DNA from 4 places in the Pseudoalteromonas sp. MMG005 genome. Region 2 is predicted to be linked to each of the others. Evidence: predicted binding sites of a transcription regulator. Region 2 holds the regulator's gene; each other region holds the start of a gene.

What was found. Region 2 encodes sigma-54, which starts transcription at its own class of promoters, with help from an activator protein. Its sites were predicted from a motif close to GTTGGCACGNNNNTNGNNT; they were not measured.
Region 1: a site for sigma-54 is predicted at 1,217-1,235, ahead of J8M01_RS01065 (P-II family nitrogen regulator). Genes of this name have one in related genera too.
Region 3: a site for sigma-54 is predicted at 1,304-1,322, ahead of J8M01_RS07760 (LruC domain-containing protein). Genes of this name have one in related genera too.
Region 4: a site for sigma-54 is predicted at 2,711-2,729, ahead of flgJ (flagellar assembly peptidoglycan hydrolase FlgJ). Genes of this name have one in related genera too.

Annotation. Positions count from the first base shown of each region.
Region 1 covers NZ_JAGJEK010000001.1:224,386-228,642, forward strand. The annotation lists gene J8M01_RS01060 (ammonium transporter) at 1-826, opposite strand, end outside; gene J8M01_RS01065 (P-II family nitrogen regulator) at 837-1,175, opposite strand; gene J8M01_RS01070 (diguanylate cyclase) at 1,349-2,581, opposite strand; gene J8M01_RS01075 (carboxypeptidase) at 2,857-4,257, shown strand, end outside.
Region 2 covers NZ_JAGJEK010000020.1:71,381-75,637, reverse strand. The annotation lists gene J8M01_RS16400 (PTS sugar transporter subunit IIA) at 1-317, opposite strand, end outside; gene hpf (ribosome hibernation promoting factor) at 320-607, opposite strand; gene J8M01_RS16390 (RNA polymerase factor sigma-54) at 636-2,138, opposite strand; gene lptB (LPS export ABC transporter ATP-binding protein) at 2,195-2,920, opposite strand; gene lptA (lipopolysaccharide transport periplasmic protein LptA) at 2,924-3,448, opposite strand; gene lptC (LPS export ABC transporter periplasmic protein LptC) at 3,438-3,992, opposite strand; gene kdsC (3-deoxy-manno-octulosonate-8-phosphatase KdsC) at 3,989-4,257, opposite strand, start outside.
Region 3 covers NZ_JAGJEK010000008.1:33,264-37,520, forward strand. The annotation lists gene J8M01_RS07750 (hypothetical protein) at 1-515, shown strand, start outside; gene J8M01_RS07755 (LysE family translocator) at 524-1,147, opposite strand; gene J8M01_RS07760 (LruC domain-containing protein) at 1,360-3,558, shown strand; gene J8M01_RS07765 (hypothetical protein) at 3,558-4,076, shown strand; gene J8M01_RS24335 (ATP-binding protein) at 4,073-4,257, opposite strand, start outside.
Region 4 covers NZ_JAGJEK010000014.1:74,843-79,099, reverse strand. The annotation lists gene flgK (flagellar hook-associated protein FlgK) at 1-1,707, opposite strand, end outside; gene flgJ (flagellar assembly peptidoglycan hydrolase FlgJ) at 1,709-2,674, opposite strand; gene J8M01_RS12435 (flagellar basal body P-ring protein FlgI) at 2,778-3,872, opposite strand; gene flgH (flagellar basal body L-ring protein FlgH) at 3,885-4,257, opposite strand, start outside.

The DNA of each region.
Region 1 (4,257 bases), on a different contig from region 2:
CACCATTTAACACCATCGTTAGGTCCGCTTTTCGCCATAATGCCTTACACACTAGTAGTGCTGCAATCGCGCCAGTTGCAGCAGCTGCATTTGTATTAAGCAAAATTTGGCTAACCGCAATCGCATTATTTTTATCTGCGATGAATAACTGTGAGCCACCATTAAAACCAAACCAACCCATCCATAAAATAAAGGTACCCAATGTTGCTAGTGGCATATTTGAGCCCGGTATAGGGTAAATCTCACCGTTTTTACCATATTTACCTTTTCTTGCGCCTAACAATAATACCCCCGCTAATGCAGCTGCTGCTCCGGCTCCATGAACAATAGCCGAGCCAGCAAAATCTACGAACCCTAAGTTAGATAAAAACCCTCCCCCCCAAGTCCAATAGCCTTCAACTGGATAGATAAAGCCTGTCAGCACCACCGTAAATGCAAGAAATGCCCATAATTTCATACGTTCAGCAACAGCACCCGATACAATAGACATCGCGGTCGCAACAAACACCACCTGAAAAAAGAAGTCGGCCTCTAAAGCATGATCTGCTTCAGCGCTCGCAGCACCAATTAAAGCACCAAAGCTAGGCACTACCCCACCCTCCGTGTTACCGACATACATAATATTGTACCCAATCAATAAAAACATGGTGCATGCTATGGCATATAATGCAATATTCTTGGTCAAGATCTCTGTGGTGTTCTTAGAGCGGACTAAGCCAGCTTCGAGCATGGCAAAGCCAGCAGCCATCCACATCACCAGTACCCCTGAAATTAAAAAGTAAAATGTATTTAGCGAAAATTTAAGTTCTATAATTGCGTTTTCCATAGTTTGGTCCTCAAATAGCTTCTTCGTCTAATTCACCAGTACGGATCCGCACAATCTGATCTAGTTCGTATACAAATATTTTTCCATCACCTATTTTCCCTGTATGAGCAGCCCGTGTAAGTACATCAACAACACGTTGTGTATTTTCGCTGTGTGTTGCAATCTCTAGTTTAATTTTAGGAATAAAATCAACCTGATATTCAGCACCTCGATAGAGCTCAGTATGTCCTCGCTGTCGGCCAAAGCCTTTTACATCAATGACAGTCATCCCTTCCACCCCCAGATCTGCCAGCGCTTCTCGTACTTCATCCAATTTAAATGGTTTTATTATTGCACTTATCATTTTCATTGTTAGTCCCCTTAGGACAGGCTTATCCTGTAGTGACAACAATCCAACCTTCATGCCAATAATTTTTTGTTTTTTATTTCATTAAGTTAACTATCGAGGGAATATGATTTGCATAAAAAATGCACCAGTAAGGTGCATTATTAAGATCGCTGGGCTGAACTGGTGCGTACAGATTAACTGTTCACTACAACACAATTACGCTGCTGGGCCTTAGCTTGATACAAGGCTTTATCCGCAGCACGCATGATTTGGCTTAATGAGCCATAATTACAAAAAGCCAAACCTATACTGACAGTACAAAATAGGGTTTCATCATTAATGTCAAACTCTGTTTTTGCCAACCTATGACGAAAATCATTCATCGCTTGCTCTGCAACTTGCATATTATTCCCAGGTAAAACAACAGCAAACTCCTCGCCACCAATTCGCGCCACCGTACAATGGTTAAATGCACTTTTTAATAAGTCTGCAACTTGAGTTAAAATTGAATCTCCGCCCTCATGACCATATTTATCATTAATGCTTTTAAATAAGTCTAAATCAAGTAACGCTAAAATATATTGCTCAGGTTTAGATTTAAATAACTTTTCCGCTTGTTGACAAAAGAACCGACGGTTATAAAGCCCTGTTAAATAATCACGGTGTGCATATTCTTTTATCTCAGCAATTAAATTTAGCTGCTCCATTGTTTGCATAATGCGGCAATGGAACTCTTCATTCATAAAAGGTTTTGCTAAGAAATCATTAGCACCAAATTTAATAAATTTAGCCGAGAGACCATGACTGCCCGCACCTGATAAACCGATTATGGCCAATTCATCACGTCCACGGCTATTACGAATAGCTTTCACTAATTCAAAACCATCCATCGTTGGCATCGCATAATCCGTAAGCAGTAACTTAATGTCATAGTCTTCTTTAAGCATATGCAAAGCTTGCTCACCATCTTGTGCTTCGAGTACAGTAAACAGTTGCTTTTCCAGCATCTGCCTCATAACTGCCCGGCTGATCATTGAATCATCTGCGACCAACGCCTTGCATCCTTGATTACGTAACAAGCGCGAAACCAGTTTAACGGCGTAAAGGTATGAGTCTCGGTTATCTTTGATTACATAATCAACCACACCCAGTTCTAGCATTTGTTGGCGACTATATTCGTCAATTTTAGACGTTAAAACCACGGTAGGTACATTTTGTCTTAATGTCAGTTGAACAACCTCTCCATCCATCGCATCTGGTAATGTGAGATCCACTAACGCCAATGTATATTGATGTTGGTTTAAATATTCTTGGCTTTCTTTTAAAGACCAAGCAAAATCTATCTCAACCTCTAAATATAGGCTGGCCAAATGACGCAGAACTTGCTGCACCACTTTACTGTCTTCAACAATTAACACTCTTTGCATGGGAATGAGGCTCTATTACTACTAAGAGAAACTTAACGGATCAAGAATTTAAGAAAATAAATACTTTAATACGACATAATTAAGTCGTAAATATACGCGATTTTTGTTACAAAAAAAACCACAAATACGTTACAAACTACAATCAATTGAGCATTTTTAACTAGTCTTATTTTATTACTTACAACAATCTCATTGAGCACACCATTAAACTCAAATCCTTTGCAATAATGGCCCAAACCTTATTTAATAGATCAATTGTGAAAAGTAGGACTGATATGAAACTCATTAAAGCATTGGTGCTTATCGTCACCTTTATTAGCACAGTGGCATCAGCCACTGAAAATAGCAGAGCTATTGATGTTGATAGCCATATTATTACTAAACATAAAGCGACTATTAATAATCAAAAAATAAATTATACGGTTAACACTGGCACCCAGCCAGTGTGGAATACACAAGGTCATCCCATTGCAACATTACATTATACCTACTACAAAAAAGACAAGGTAAAAGATGACAGTAAACGCCCGCTATTAATTTCATTCAACGGCGGGCCGGGCTCTGCATCTGTTTGGATGCACATCGCTTATACAGGGCCAAGAGTTCTAAAAATAGATAATGAAGGGTACCCAGTGCAGCCATATGGCTTACAAGACAACCCTTTTTCAGTGCTGGATGTTGCAGATATTGTGTTCGTAAACCCAGTCAACACCGGATACTCTCGCGTACTCCCCAATAAAGATGGCACTATGCCCAGCAAAGCGGACCAGAAAAAATGGTTTTTTGGGGTCAATGCTGACATTAAATACCTCAGTGAATGGTTAAACACCTTTGTCACTCGTCATAATCGTTTTCGCTCACCTAAATTTCTCATTGGTGAAAGCTATGGCACAACCCGTGTTTCTGGGTTAGCTCATGCATTACAAAATCAACAATGGATGTATATTAATGGAGTCGTTTTAGTATCACCAACTGACATTGGCATCAAACGCGAAGGCCCCATGAAAGCCGCTAACCGCCTACCGTATTTTGCCGCAGCCGCGTGGTATCACAAAGCATTGGAGCCCAGCTTACAAAATAAAGATTTATTAGAAGTATTAGCTGAGGTAGAGACTTATACTATTAATCAATATTTACCAGCTTTGGCCAAAGGCGCTTTTATTGGTACCAAAGAGAAAATAAGCACCATAGCACAGGTAGCCAAATACAGTGGCCTATCTGAAAAGTTCGTAGCACAAAATAACCTAGACATCCCCACTGACGCTTTTTGGAAAGAGTTATTAAGGAGCAAAGGATTTACCTTAGGCCGATTAGATTCGCGCTATTTAGGTATTGATAAACGAGATGCTGGTGACAGTCCAGACTATTGGCCAGAGCTGACATCGTGGTTGCATTCATTTACACCAGCCATTAATTATTACTTAAGAGAAGAGCTCAATTATAAAACTGACGTTAAATATAATATGTTTGGAGATGTCTACCCTTGGGACCGCAGTAATAATGAAACAGGTGAACAACTTAGATTAGCGATGGCTCAAAACCCTTATTTGAATGTGATGATTCAAGCTGGCTATTATGATGGCGCTACTAATTATTTTGATGCTAAATACACTCTTTGGCAGCTAGACCCCAGTGGAAAAATGCGGGATAGATTAAGTTTTAAAGGGTATCGTTCA
Region 2 (4,257 bases):
GGTACAATGAGTGCAACAAAAATATCGACTGGACGATTGTCTATGGCATCGAATGGAACCGATTTTTTACTAACTAATATCATCGCAAAAACTTGTTCGATACCTTGCATTCTGCCATGTGGAATAGCGATGCCTTTACCAATTCCAGTACTGCCTAGCTTCTCTCGTGACATGAGCGCAGATAAAACATCATGCTGTTCTAGGTGGGGTAACTGTTCATGTGTAAGTTCGCTAACGTATTCGAGAATACGTTTTTTGCTATTAAAAAGGACCGCAGCTTTACTGCAGTCCTTGTTGATTATTGAGCTAAGTTTCATGGTTAATGTCGAGTAAGCTTTTCTTTGTGTTTGATTACTTGTCTGTCTAGCTTGTCAACCAAACCATCAATAGCAGCATACATATCTTGATGCTCGGTAGAGGCAAATACTTCTGCTCCGCTTAAGTGTAAGGTCGCTTCGGCTTTTTGTACGAGTTTTTCAACATCTAAAATCACATGCACATTATTGATATGATCAAAGTGCCTTTCTAGCTTCGCAAACTTGGTGTTGACATAGTCTCTTAGTGATTCAGTTACTTCTACGTGACGACCAGTTAAATTTAGTTGCATAAGCATTTTCCTTCTTTGGTATTACGTCTTATATCAAGCTTTTACGCTGATTCGACGGTGGAATGGCTAACGACTCCCGATATTTTGCTATCGTACGTCGGGCCACTTTGATTCCTTGCTCTGCCAATATATCCGCAATTTTGCTATCACTTAATGGCTTAGCAGTATTTTCGGCGGCAATGAGCTTTTTGATCAATGCTCTAATCGCTGTGGAAGAGCATTCACCTCCGTTTTCGGTACTCACATGGCTCGAGAAGAAATATTTCAACTCAAAAATGCCCCTAGGTGTGTGCATATATTTTTGTGTTGTGACACGTGAAATAGTGGATTCATGCATCTCTACCATTTCAGCCACATCATTTAGCACCATAGGTTTCATTGCTTCAGGGCCATGTTCAAAGAATGCCTGTTGTTGCTGCACAATGCAATTAGTTACTTTCATTAACGTATCATTGCGGCTTTCTAAGCTTTTAATAAACCATTTAGCTTCTTGTAAATGCGAGCGAATAAATTGACTATCAGTGCTTGATTTCATTGAACGAGACATCGCCGCATAGTGATCATTGACTCTAATTTTCGGCATTGAATCAGGGTTTAATTCAACTAACCATCGGCCTTTCACTTTTTTCACAGAGACATCAGGTATGACATATTCAGACTCTTCGCGGATGATACTGGCCGCAGGTTTTGGATTTAAGCTGTGTATTAGAGTCATAACTTCTTTTAAATCGGACTCTTTCAGCTTAGTCTTTTTCATGAGCGTTCGATAGTCTCGACTTGCAAGTAAGTCAATGTGTTCGGTGAGCACGTGTTTAGTATGCTCCAGCCAAGGTGTACTTTTATCAAACTGATTAAGCTGGATACATAAACATTCTTGCAAGCTACGAGCAGCAATGCCGACGGGGTCAAATAATTGAATGCGTTTCAGGACAGCCTCAATTTCATCAAGTTCAATGGCATCTTCTGAACTCTCGTCATTAAGGCTTTCTAAGATTTCATCGGTCGATAAGGTTAATAAACCACCATCATCCACGGCTTCCACAATGGCGACAGCGATCCCTCTATCAGTATCACTAAACGGGGTCAGTTCTAGTTGCCACATTAAGTATTCATGGAGCGATTCGGTGGTTGCGCCTTGGTACATGTTTTCGTCTTCAGGCATAGGGCCGCTGCTTGTTGCTGGTGCAGCACTCATGTATTCATCCCATGTGACATCCATCGCAAGTTCTTCGCTAACAGTGTCTTTACTCATAGCCGCGTCTGCATCAAGCTCATAGTCACTGACTGGAGCTTCTTCAATACTGTCTGAATTAGATTCTTCTTTCGAGAGCTCTTTATGTTCTTTTTCTATATTTTCGTTGTCGTTTTCATGCTCTGATTCTTCAACTTCCAGTAATGGGTTGCTGTCCAAGGCTTCTTGGATTTCTTGTTGGAGATCTAGCGTGCTCAATTGCAACAAGCGGATAGCCTGTTGTAATTGGGGTGTCATGGTTAATTGCTGACCCATGCGCAGCTGTAACGATTGCCTCATGTATCTCTAACAATCCTTTCTATTAATCAATTATTAAAATTACCTAGATACTATAACTATAGCCTGAATTGTTCACCTAGGTAGACATCTCGAACAGTTTGATCGGCTAGCACGTGTTCTGGAGTACCTGATGCAATTAATTCACCATGTGAAACTATGTATGCTTTTTCGCACACATCAAGTGTTTCTCGTACATTATGATCTGTGATCAGAACACCTATACCGCGTTTTTTTAAATGTTCGATAATTTTCTTTATATCTAACACCGAAATTGGGTCAACACCAGCAAAAGGCTCATCTAACAGGATAAATTTTGGGTTTGCGGCTAAAGCGCGAGCAATTTCGACTCTTCGACGTTCACCTCCTGACAATGCCATACCTTGACTTGTACGTATATGTTGGATGTTGAATTCATCTAATAATTCATTAAGAATTTGCTCTCGATCAGGTTTACTCAGTTCATTACGAGTTTCTAAAATAGCCATTAAGTTCTGGTAAACGGTTAACTTTCGAAAGATGGAAGATTCTTGCGGTAAATAACCTATGCCTAGCCTTGCTCGACTGTGCATCGGTAACAGGGTGATATCGTGGTCATCAATGGTTACGGTACCGTTATCGCTTGGCACTAATCCAACAATCATATAAAAACTGGTCGTTTTACCTGCCCCGTTGGGGCCTAGCAAGCCAACAATACTGCCTGCCTCGACGGCAAGGCTGACATTTTTTACGACTTGTCGTCCTTTGTAGCTTTTAGCCAAAGCGGTTGCAGTCAAAGTACTCATTTATTATTTGCCTTGTTCTTTATTCGATTTTTTTTCTGGGACTAGAATTGTGTGCACTCGGCCAGTATTTTCATTACCTTTTTCAGCATTTATTAATTGTTTATCCATATCGTAAATTATGGATTGTGCTTTTATGATTTGGCCTGCTTGGTTAATTTCTGCATCACCTTTGATTGTCAGCTTTTTATTCGCTACATCATATCGAACCTCACTCGCCGTGGCACTTAATACGGTGCCATCAGCTTGTGTCTCGGTAAAACGCGCTGGATTACCTGTAGCGACAAGCAGTTGTTTATTTTCTCCTAATTCAGCCCGTCTATGCACTTCTAGGCGATCAGCGTTAATTTGTCTATTACCATGTATAATTTCAACATTTTGTTCAAAAATACCAATGTTGGTTTTTAATTGTGCGGTTTGCTTGCCTGCTTTAATTGATACTTGTGATGCAAAGTCATTATTGTTGGCCGCAAGCGCGCTGCTGAATGTAAGCCCAATAAAGGCTACGGTGACTATTAATCTATTGGTCATAATAAATGGTTCTAGTATGGTTAATTAGCTCTATAACATCGGTATTTAAATCGGCGTGCAGACCTTTACCTGTGATGAGTAAGTCTGGACCTGTGATTTCTACCGGTTGCTCCGATTGCATTAGTTTATTGATAATTTCAACTCGAATATGGTCCGCGTTGATATGTGTAATCATGGCTTTATCTGTTAGATTTTGCGCCACAACATTACCTTCCAAAATGAGTATGTTATTTTCGTATAATGTGGCTTCAGTTGCTGTGATTTTCCAGTTTTTAGGCCCGTTATATAAAGTAAAAATAGGTGCTTCAAAATGGCTAAAGCCAAGCTCTTGATATAATTCCATTTTATCCGCAGTTACTGTATGGCTACGAATACCCGTTTCATCATAAATTGTTTGTTGTAATTGTGTTGCTATATAATCTGGCTTAGCAATGACATCACTGGTACCGTTTTCTGATGAGGGGGGGTGGGTGAAGTAAGGGTACCACAACCATCCCATAATCATTGAAAAGATAATCAATAATGCAATTCGATTTATGGTCATGTGCTTGTTCCAGTGGTACCTAACGAGTGACCTTGTGCTAACATAATCAAATCGGTTAATTCACGTACAGCACCAAACCCTCCAGGTAACATGGTTGTATAATGCGCAACGCGCTTTATAAGAGGGTGGGCATCGTTAACTGCAACTGAAAAGCCCACTAATTGCATGACGGGCAAATCAGGGCCATCATCTCCGATATAAGCGATGTCTTCATCTTGTAAATCTAATGCTTGCTTTAGTGTGTCATATGCCTGCAGTTTATTTT
Region 3 (4,257 bases), on a different contig from region 2:
TTCAACTCTCCGATATTGAGACGGCTCAGTTACAACAGTGGATGACAACACTCACCCAAGCAAGCGATCTGCAATTACTCGCAAAAATAAACTCCCAAATTATGTATTTTCCAGCCCATATAGAAACGAAAGGTAAAAACAATCCCACTTTTAGCTGCGGACTACCAAGTATTTTTGACACAAACTCAAATCACAGGCATTGGCGAACAGAAAAGTTAACTGGCGTACAACTACGGGCAACAAAATTAGGATTCTCATTTAAAGTCCTTTCTTTGTCTTTATCTGGTCTTGTTATACGTACCTTCCCATATAACGCGACTAAGTTGGCCGAATACTTGGATAACAGCAAAGTCACACTCATTTTATCTCAAGGAAATATAGCTAAATTTGATGTTACCAGTAATCGGGTCATTAACGACACCGCTATCGCGCTTGAGATAATGAACATACATGATGGGCTAATACACTTAAAGCAAGAAATTTTCGAGTATTACAATCAAGTGCATCCTGAATAAGTTCGCAACTATACAAATTGCTCGATGACCACTCGCAATGCTAACAATAAGAAAGCAACTCCTAAGATCTTATCAATGGACGACTGCTTTTTCGTCAAGTCAAATTTATCTCTGGCTTTAGCTGCCCCCACCGAAACAACAAAATACCAGGCCGTGTCAATTAGTAACACAGTTGCACACATGATCAAGGCCACTTGGATGGTCATTGCTTGCGGATCTATAAACTGAGAAAACAGTGCGACAAAAAATATCGCTAACTTTGGATTTAAAAACGCAATGGCAAAACCATCTTGTGCAGCTTGCTTGAACGTGTTTATTCCCCCTTGTTCAGATACGTTTATACCGGAGGATTTATTCATCAATATACGCAGCCCCATATAAGCCAAATACCCGGCACCACCATAAACAAGCGCTTGATATACTATAGGGAAATGATTGATCAAGCTGGCTAATCCAGCTAACGATAGTCCAGCATAAAGTCCAACACCTAAACCATGGCTCACACTTGCCACAATACCATGTGTAGCACTGTTATAGAGAGAATGACGTAAAACGACGGCTAAACTCGGCCCTGGCGACATCGCTCCAACCATACAAATAAACGCCAAACTTAACCAGGTTGTTAATTCCACTTCATACCTCATCACAGCTTAAAAAAGTCACATAATAACGGATTACGACCAATCAGAAAATTGAATTTCACTCGCAAATTGCAAACAAATAATTGCAAGATGCAAAAGTTCAGCACAAAAAAGCAATTTAAATTCTTAAATATCAATAAATTAAATATTGGAACAGCTCATGCTTTCAATAATATATCTACCTTTTAAATTGGTTCCTCATTATGAAATTAACGTCTATCGCGTCCTTGTGTATATTATGCTCTTCTGGGAGTGTGTTTGCTGGCCCATTCGAAAACTGTCCGAGTAAAGCGTTTTTAATGCAAGACTCTGTCGCAAAACTCTATGGTATTGACTTAGTTTCAGCAAAAGCCACCACCATCGCAGCCAGCCTAACACGTGAAGGCGCAGCCAATACTTCAAGCGTCAACGCTGTTGGGTTTAATTATAAAGATCAATATATGTATGGATATAGTAAGCAATCACCAGGAAGCGTTGTGCAAATTGGTGATGATTATAATATGACCGAACTTGATGTAACTGGACTACCGGATACCAATTTTTACGTCGGTGATATTCAAGTCACGGGTACAGGTGCCAGCCAAGAAGCCTTTTATTTCGTTTATACTCCTAAGTTTGGATTATATAAAATTCCACTTAATGACGACTTAACTCAGACCATTAATTCTATACACTACACTGATAGTGAAAACTGGAACCTCAATATCTTTGATTTTGCATTTCATCCAAATAGTAATCTACTGTATGCGATGGAATCAAACGGCAACTTACATGAAATAAACGTCGATAATGCAACCACCACGCTTATAACCCAATTAGACACGTCAGGTGACAGTGGTGCGTTCGGCGCAGCATACTTTGATGTGAACGGGCAGTTTTATGCGAGTAACAACAAAAGCGGTAAAATTCATAAGATAGATTTATCTACGAGTCCAGTTGTTGGATACACACCAACCGCGGCGGTGTTTACCAGTGGTCCTAAGTCATCACAAAATGACGGTGCTCGCTGCGCTATTGCTGAAGTAAAAGTAACTGATAATTCAATCGACTTTGGAGATGCCCCCAATGGCTATGCTACCACGCTTGCCGACAGTGGACCCCGTCACTTATATGACCCAAATGATGATGGCCAAAACCTTGTTTACTTGGGTGCCAGCGTGGATGGTGAAAACATAAATACTGCAGCTGATTTAGCGGCTGAACCTATTGATAACTCTGATGATGGCGTTGCTTTTGTTACTGATTTTGTTGGCGGGCAAACGACACAAGTCATTGTAACCGCCTCTCAAAATAGTTACTTGTACGCGTGGGTCGACTGGAACCAAGATCAGGTTTTCTCGTCTGACGAAGTTGCTCTAGATAAAGTCGCCATCAATGCAGGCGATAACAGTTTGCTGATTGCTGTTCCTGAAACCACATTAGAAGGCAATACATGGGCACGGTTTCGCGTCACAGATGGCACAGAAGCGTCAAACATCAGTGCAACCGGTGGCGTTTCAGGAGGAGAAGTTGAAGATTATGAAATTACCACCTATGCAAGCGATGCGTATCCAAGTGAAAGTGACTGGGTAACCCTGTCGTATGAAGATAAATGGCCTTTTGCTGGGGACTATGACTTTAACGATTTAGTGATGCACTTTAGAAGCACACGCTATAAAGAAAATGGGGCAATAGTTGGGTATCGTATTGAAGGTGAAATTGTCGGCGTTGGGGCAACTTACCACAATGGCTTCGCTGTCAGGCTTTATGATCAAATCAATGCCTCAACACAGCGCAGAGTAGCTCGATCCGAAGTCGATGAGGCCAATATTAGTTTCACCATTGATGGCGTTGTGCAAGAAAACTCTCCTCTAGAGGCGAACCGCTCAGATGCCATTATTATTGTAATGGAAGATGTTTGGGATTATGTTCAGAAAAATAGTGGATGTCAGTACTTTAGAACGGAAGCAAACTGCCAAAATGGCAGCAAAGTGACATTTTCAGTCACAATTCCCTTACTGGCACCTAAAGCACTCGCTGATTCCCCAGCGAATGTATTAGACCCATTTATCTTCGCAAGTAACGATCACTTTCACGGTGAATTCATGAATAATGTAGATAAAAGAGGCTGGGAAGTGCATTTAAAAAACAGAGCACCAACGGAAGCTTTTGCCCAGTCGCTGTACAATGTGTCAGGCAGTGACGACGCCTCTAACCCGGCTGGAAATACCTATTTTCAAACTGCTTCAGGGCTACCTTGGGCGATGGAAATTGGCTCAGCGTGGCAACACCCTATTGAAAATATTGATATAACCAATGCGTATTCTAAATTTGCCGCATTTGCGACCTCCGCAGGCAAAAACAGCATTACGTGGTATAGCGAACCGCAACTTAGTAAAGTAATTACATCAGGAGCACAATAATGAACAAATTAACTGTAACTCTATTTAGCCTTTGTTTTTTAAGTGCATGTGGCGGTGGTGAGGATGGGGCGTCTACACCGAATCAAAATTCAAGTCCTGTGGTTCAAAACCCAGACCCAGCGCCAGGCACGGGGACAACGCCAGATCCAGAACCAACACCTGAACCAACACCTGAGCCAACGCCTGACGTGACATCAATGGCAGACTTAGTCATTGATACAGACTTTGATTTATCAACTAAATTTTCTTTGCTTATTGATGTAGATTTAAAACTTGAAGACCAACGCGCTTATTTAAACATATGTCAAAAGCTCACAGGGCAAGTTAAAGCCGACAGACATAACTGTGTTCTCAGAACTGCACTAGGTAGTGCACCTCTAAATACAGTACTCACAATCAGCCGCAGCGACATTCAACTCGTCGCAGAGGTGTGGTTTTACGATAACAACACCACACCAATGACATACGAGTGGCAATATGATGCCAATAATGAACAACAACAGTTTCAAATTCGCTAATGCGCGTGTAGCACCAACGTAGCGACCGCTCCTGAGCCCTCTCGAGCGGTCAATGTCAAAGTACCACCATGTTGTTCAATTACTTTTCTGCACCACACTAATCCGATACCTTGCCCATGTTGCTTTGTGGTGTACAGTGGTACAAATAAATGCTCTGCAGACCCTAAACCGATACCATTAT
Region 4 (4,257 bases), on a different contig from region 2:
TAATGCTAACCCATTGCGGTTATCATCAAAGCCCCCCGTATTAAATTCCACTTGAAAGGAGTCTCCTTCTTTCACGTTTCCTTCAATATTAAAATCAAACCCATAGCCATTAAATGGCGCACCAGCTGTCGATAAGATATTTTCTGCGGGAGGAGGCGCTAAAAATGTAACGGTACCACTGCCATCGGTAACCGTGTATTGATTGGCCACCGCTGTTTTTTGCAACGTAATTGTCCCATTTGTCAAACTCGGGGGTGGCCCAGCCGTGAAATTACTACCAGTACCAGTATTTGAAACAGTTCCAACCGTTATGTTTCCATCTCCCGTATTACCCGCATCTGTTTTTGTTCTAATTGGCGCAGCTAAAGCCAGCTTTTCCGGTCTATCTGTGGCCAGTTCAATATTCGCAGCGGCATGGGCATTGAGCTTTATTAAAAAACGGTCATTTGGGTTCGTTGTGCCCGCTGAAACAGATATTTCCAATCCGAATGTATCAGGCGGGGTTGCTGGACCCGTAAACACGATATTTCCTGGGGGTGTAATGCTTCCAGTTGACGCAGTACCGATTATATTTCCTTTGCTATCAACGGCAGCCACTTCTACTGTTGTTGCCGTTAGATAATTAACTATAAAGTCAGTTGCTGGAATATCTTTACCTTTTCCCGCTTCTAATGTCGCCGTAACAACAGATGTAGTACCTGCATTATTACCTTTGTACGGAAACGCCGTAGTCGTTGGAATTTTAAATAGCTCACCGCCTAAATTGCCATCTAAATCCATGCCTTTTTTGTTTTGCTCATTAAATGCGTCAGCCAATGCAATCCCTATTTGACCCAACTGGTTTTGCGCTGGCTGTAATATTTCATCTCTAAATGCCAGCAAACCACCAATTTTTCCCTTTAATGTACTCGAATTGACCTCAAGCGCTACAGCTTGGCCATCTTTAACGTCCAATTTTAAATCTCGTACATTCGGGTCAGGATCCCCTGCAAGTGAAAACGCATTAAATGTACCGTTTTCCATCACTAACGCTTGGCCGGAACCTAAAAACACGAGCTTTTCACCATTAGGACCATCTAATGTTTCAATATCCACCAGCTCCGCTAAATCACTGATTGCTTGGTCCCGCTCATTTAATACTGAACTCGACGCTTTCGTACCTGTTGGGGTATTTAACGATGCAACTTGTGCATTTAAATCGCTGACCTTCTGTATTAGGTTGTTCGCTTCATTTGCAAACAGGTCAAGCTGTTGATTAACAATATTACCTTGATCAAATACAATGCCAGACAACCTATCCATTTGCTCCGTCAAGTTCTCTGCATCGGTTAAAAATAAACCACGGGTTACTCTTGAAGATGGTTGATTCATTGCTTCTTGTAAATTATTAAACAGAGAATTAATACTCTTATTTAAGCTATTTGAGTCTTCGGCAAACAATGTATCGACACGAGAGGCCTCGGTGACAAATTGTTCATAATACGTTTTATTAGAAATATCACGATTCAACTGTTTCTGCGCAAACTCATTAATTAAACGAACCGTTTCACCACGACCGACTTGATTGCCAACCATAGTCGAATGCTCAGTACGCTCACGGATATACCCTTTGGTATTCAGGTTGGAAATATTCTTACTCGTGGTCTGTAACAGCTCAGTGCTGGCTCTAATTCCACTGGTTCCAATATTCATTAGATTGAACGACATCTTAATTCACTCCCTTTCGAACCAACGATGTAAGCATTTCTTTTAAGTCGCTACGTTGTAGTACATTCTTTATTTTGGCTGCATATTGTGGGTCAGTGGCGTAACCTGCATCTTGTAAGGCTGATAAATATTGCTCGGGTTGCGCTACTTTTTTTAATGCGTCTTGATAACGAGGGTTTCCTTGTAAGAAATCCACGTAATCATTCATGCTGTCTTTTATTGTGTCGTAGGCACGAAAACTCGCTTGTTTTTTCACTGGCAAACCATCTTCAAACTCTAAAGTCAGTTTTTTGGCACTTTGACCTTGCCACGCTTTGTCTGACTTTATATTAAATAAATTGTTACTACTCGAACCATCTGCTTTAGCAATGATATGTTTCCCCCACCCAGTCTCTAATGCGGCTTGAGCAACCATTACAGCTGGATTAAGCCCTATTTTCTTAGCTGCTGTTTTTGCGTGTTCCCACATAGTTGATACGAAAGACTCTGGATCGTTAAATGATGCACTTTCGCTTGTAGTAGATGAGGTCGCGTTCACATGCGAAGGTTGCTTATCGAGTAACTCCCCTGTAGCACGTCTGTCACTATCAAAATCAGCACCTGTACGTAATACTGACGCCGGCGTATAACCCTGTGCATTGGGTGATAACTGCTGAACAATTAAGTCTGCCAGCCCCAAACTGCCTTTACTGGACAAATCCATTGATAATTGCTGATCATGCATTTCTTCAAAAAATTTAACGCCGCTAGAGTTAAAAGGGCTATTTTTATCTTCCATCGCCTCATTCGCTTTGCGCATACTTTTCATCAACATTTGGGTGAAAATTGATTCAAATTGTTGTGCCGCTTTTTTTAGCGCTTCATCAGAGGCGTTTGGATCGCCACCGCTTTTCAGTGCATCTTTTCTCAAGCTATTTAAATCGCTCAAATCAAAGAAATTCTGCTTTTCTAACGGATTTGTATTCATCGGCTTAATGACACTTAACTATTCATAATACTTAACAAGCAAGATTCAAGCCAATAAAAAGCCCTAACTAATTAGGGCTAATATATTAATTAATAGTGATTTTTTAAATGACAACTAATTGACCATTTATTGCACCAGCTTCCTTTAGTGCTTCTAGAATAGCCATTAAATCGCCAGGAGCTGCGCCTACTTCATTAATAGCTCGCACTAAATCATCTAGACTAATGCCTGGGTCAAACACAAAAGCACGAGAATCGTCCGTATCTACGTCAATAATACTTTGCCTAGTGACAACGGTTTCCCCTTCCGCCAAAGGCTGAGGCTGATTGACATTTTGTTGTTCAGCAATTGTCACTGTCAAACCACCATGTGTAATTGCTGCTGGCTGTAATTTGACATTTTTACCTATCACTATGGTACCTGTGCGAGAATTTACGATAATTTTTGCACTTGTATCTGCTGGTTTAAACTCCAGATTTTCTAGAGTCGATAAATAAGAAACTCGCTGTGACGGGTCTCTTGGTGCGATTACACGTACAGATGCCGCATCCATCGGTTTAGCACTATTAGGACCCACCAAATTATTGATTGTATCAGCCAGACGCTTAGCAGTTGTAAAATCAGGGCTATTCAAATTAAAAGTGATAAAATCACCTTGTGTAAATGGGCTTTTAACTTCACGTTCAACAGTTCCTCCATTTGGCACTCGACCAACGGTGGGCGTATTAATGACCACCCTGCTGCCATCTAAGCCTTCGGCACCAAGACCACCAACAATCATACTTCCCTGAGCAATAGCATATACATTGCCATCCACCCCTTTTAAAAAGGTTTGTAATAGCGTACCTCCCCGTAAACTGCCCGCACTGCCAATTGAAGACACCGTTACATCAATCGTTTGACCCGGCTTAGTAAAAGGGGGCAAATCAGCATGAACCGCAACAGCCGCTACGTTCTTTATTTTTGGTTTCAAAGAAGACGGCAAAGTAATGCCGAAACCACTTAACATTGCTTTAAAGCTTTGTTCTGTAAAACGACTTGATTCACCCGTACCAGGCAAACCCACAACCAAGCCATAGCCGACTAATTGGTTAGAGCGAACGCCTTGCACCATACTTATATCCTTGACCCGTTCAGCCTTCGCTATTGGTACTAGCGTTATCAGTAATACAGATAAGAATAGATGACATAGTTTCATAATATTTGTGCCCTAAAATGGTAGCAACGTACTCATAAAGAATTGAGTTAACCAGCCTGAACTTTGTGCTTCTTGGCCTTGCCCCTTCCCTGAATACTGAATACGGGCATTCGCAATGCGATTTGACTCAACCGTATTGTCCGCAGCAACATCTGCTGCTCGAACGAGACCTTCGAGGCGGATAAACTCCTCCCCTGTATTTAAAGTCAGCCACTTTTCTCCTCGAATCACCAAATTACCATTGGGTAACACCCGCGTCACATTGACAGAAATGTTACCAAACAAACTGTTTGATTGATTTGCTTTACTGTCACCTTTAAAGGATGACTCGGACCCTAAACCAAATTGAATATTATCTCCGCCAATATTTACCGGCGTACCATTA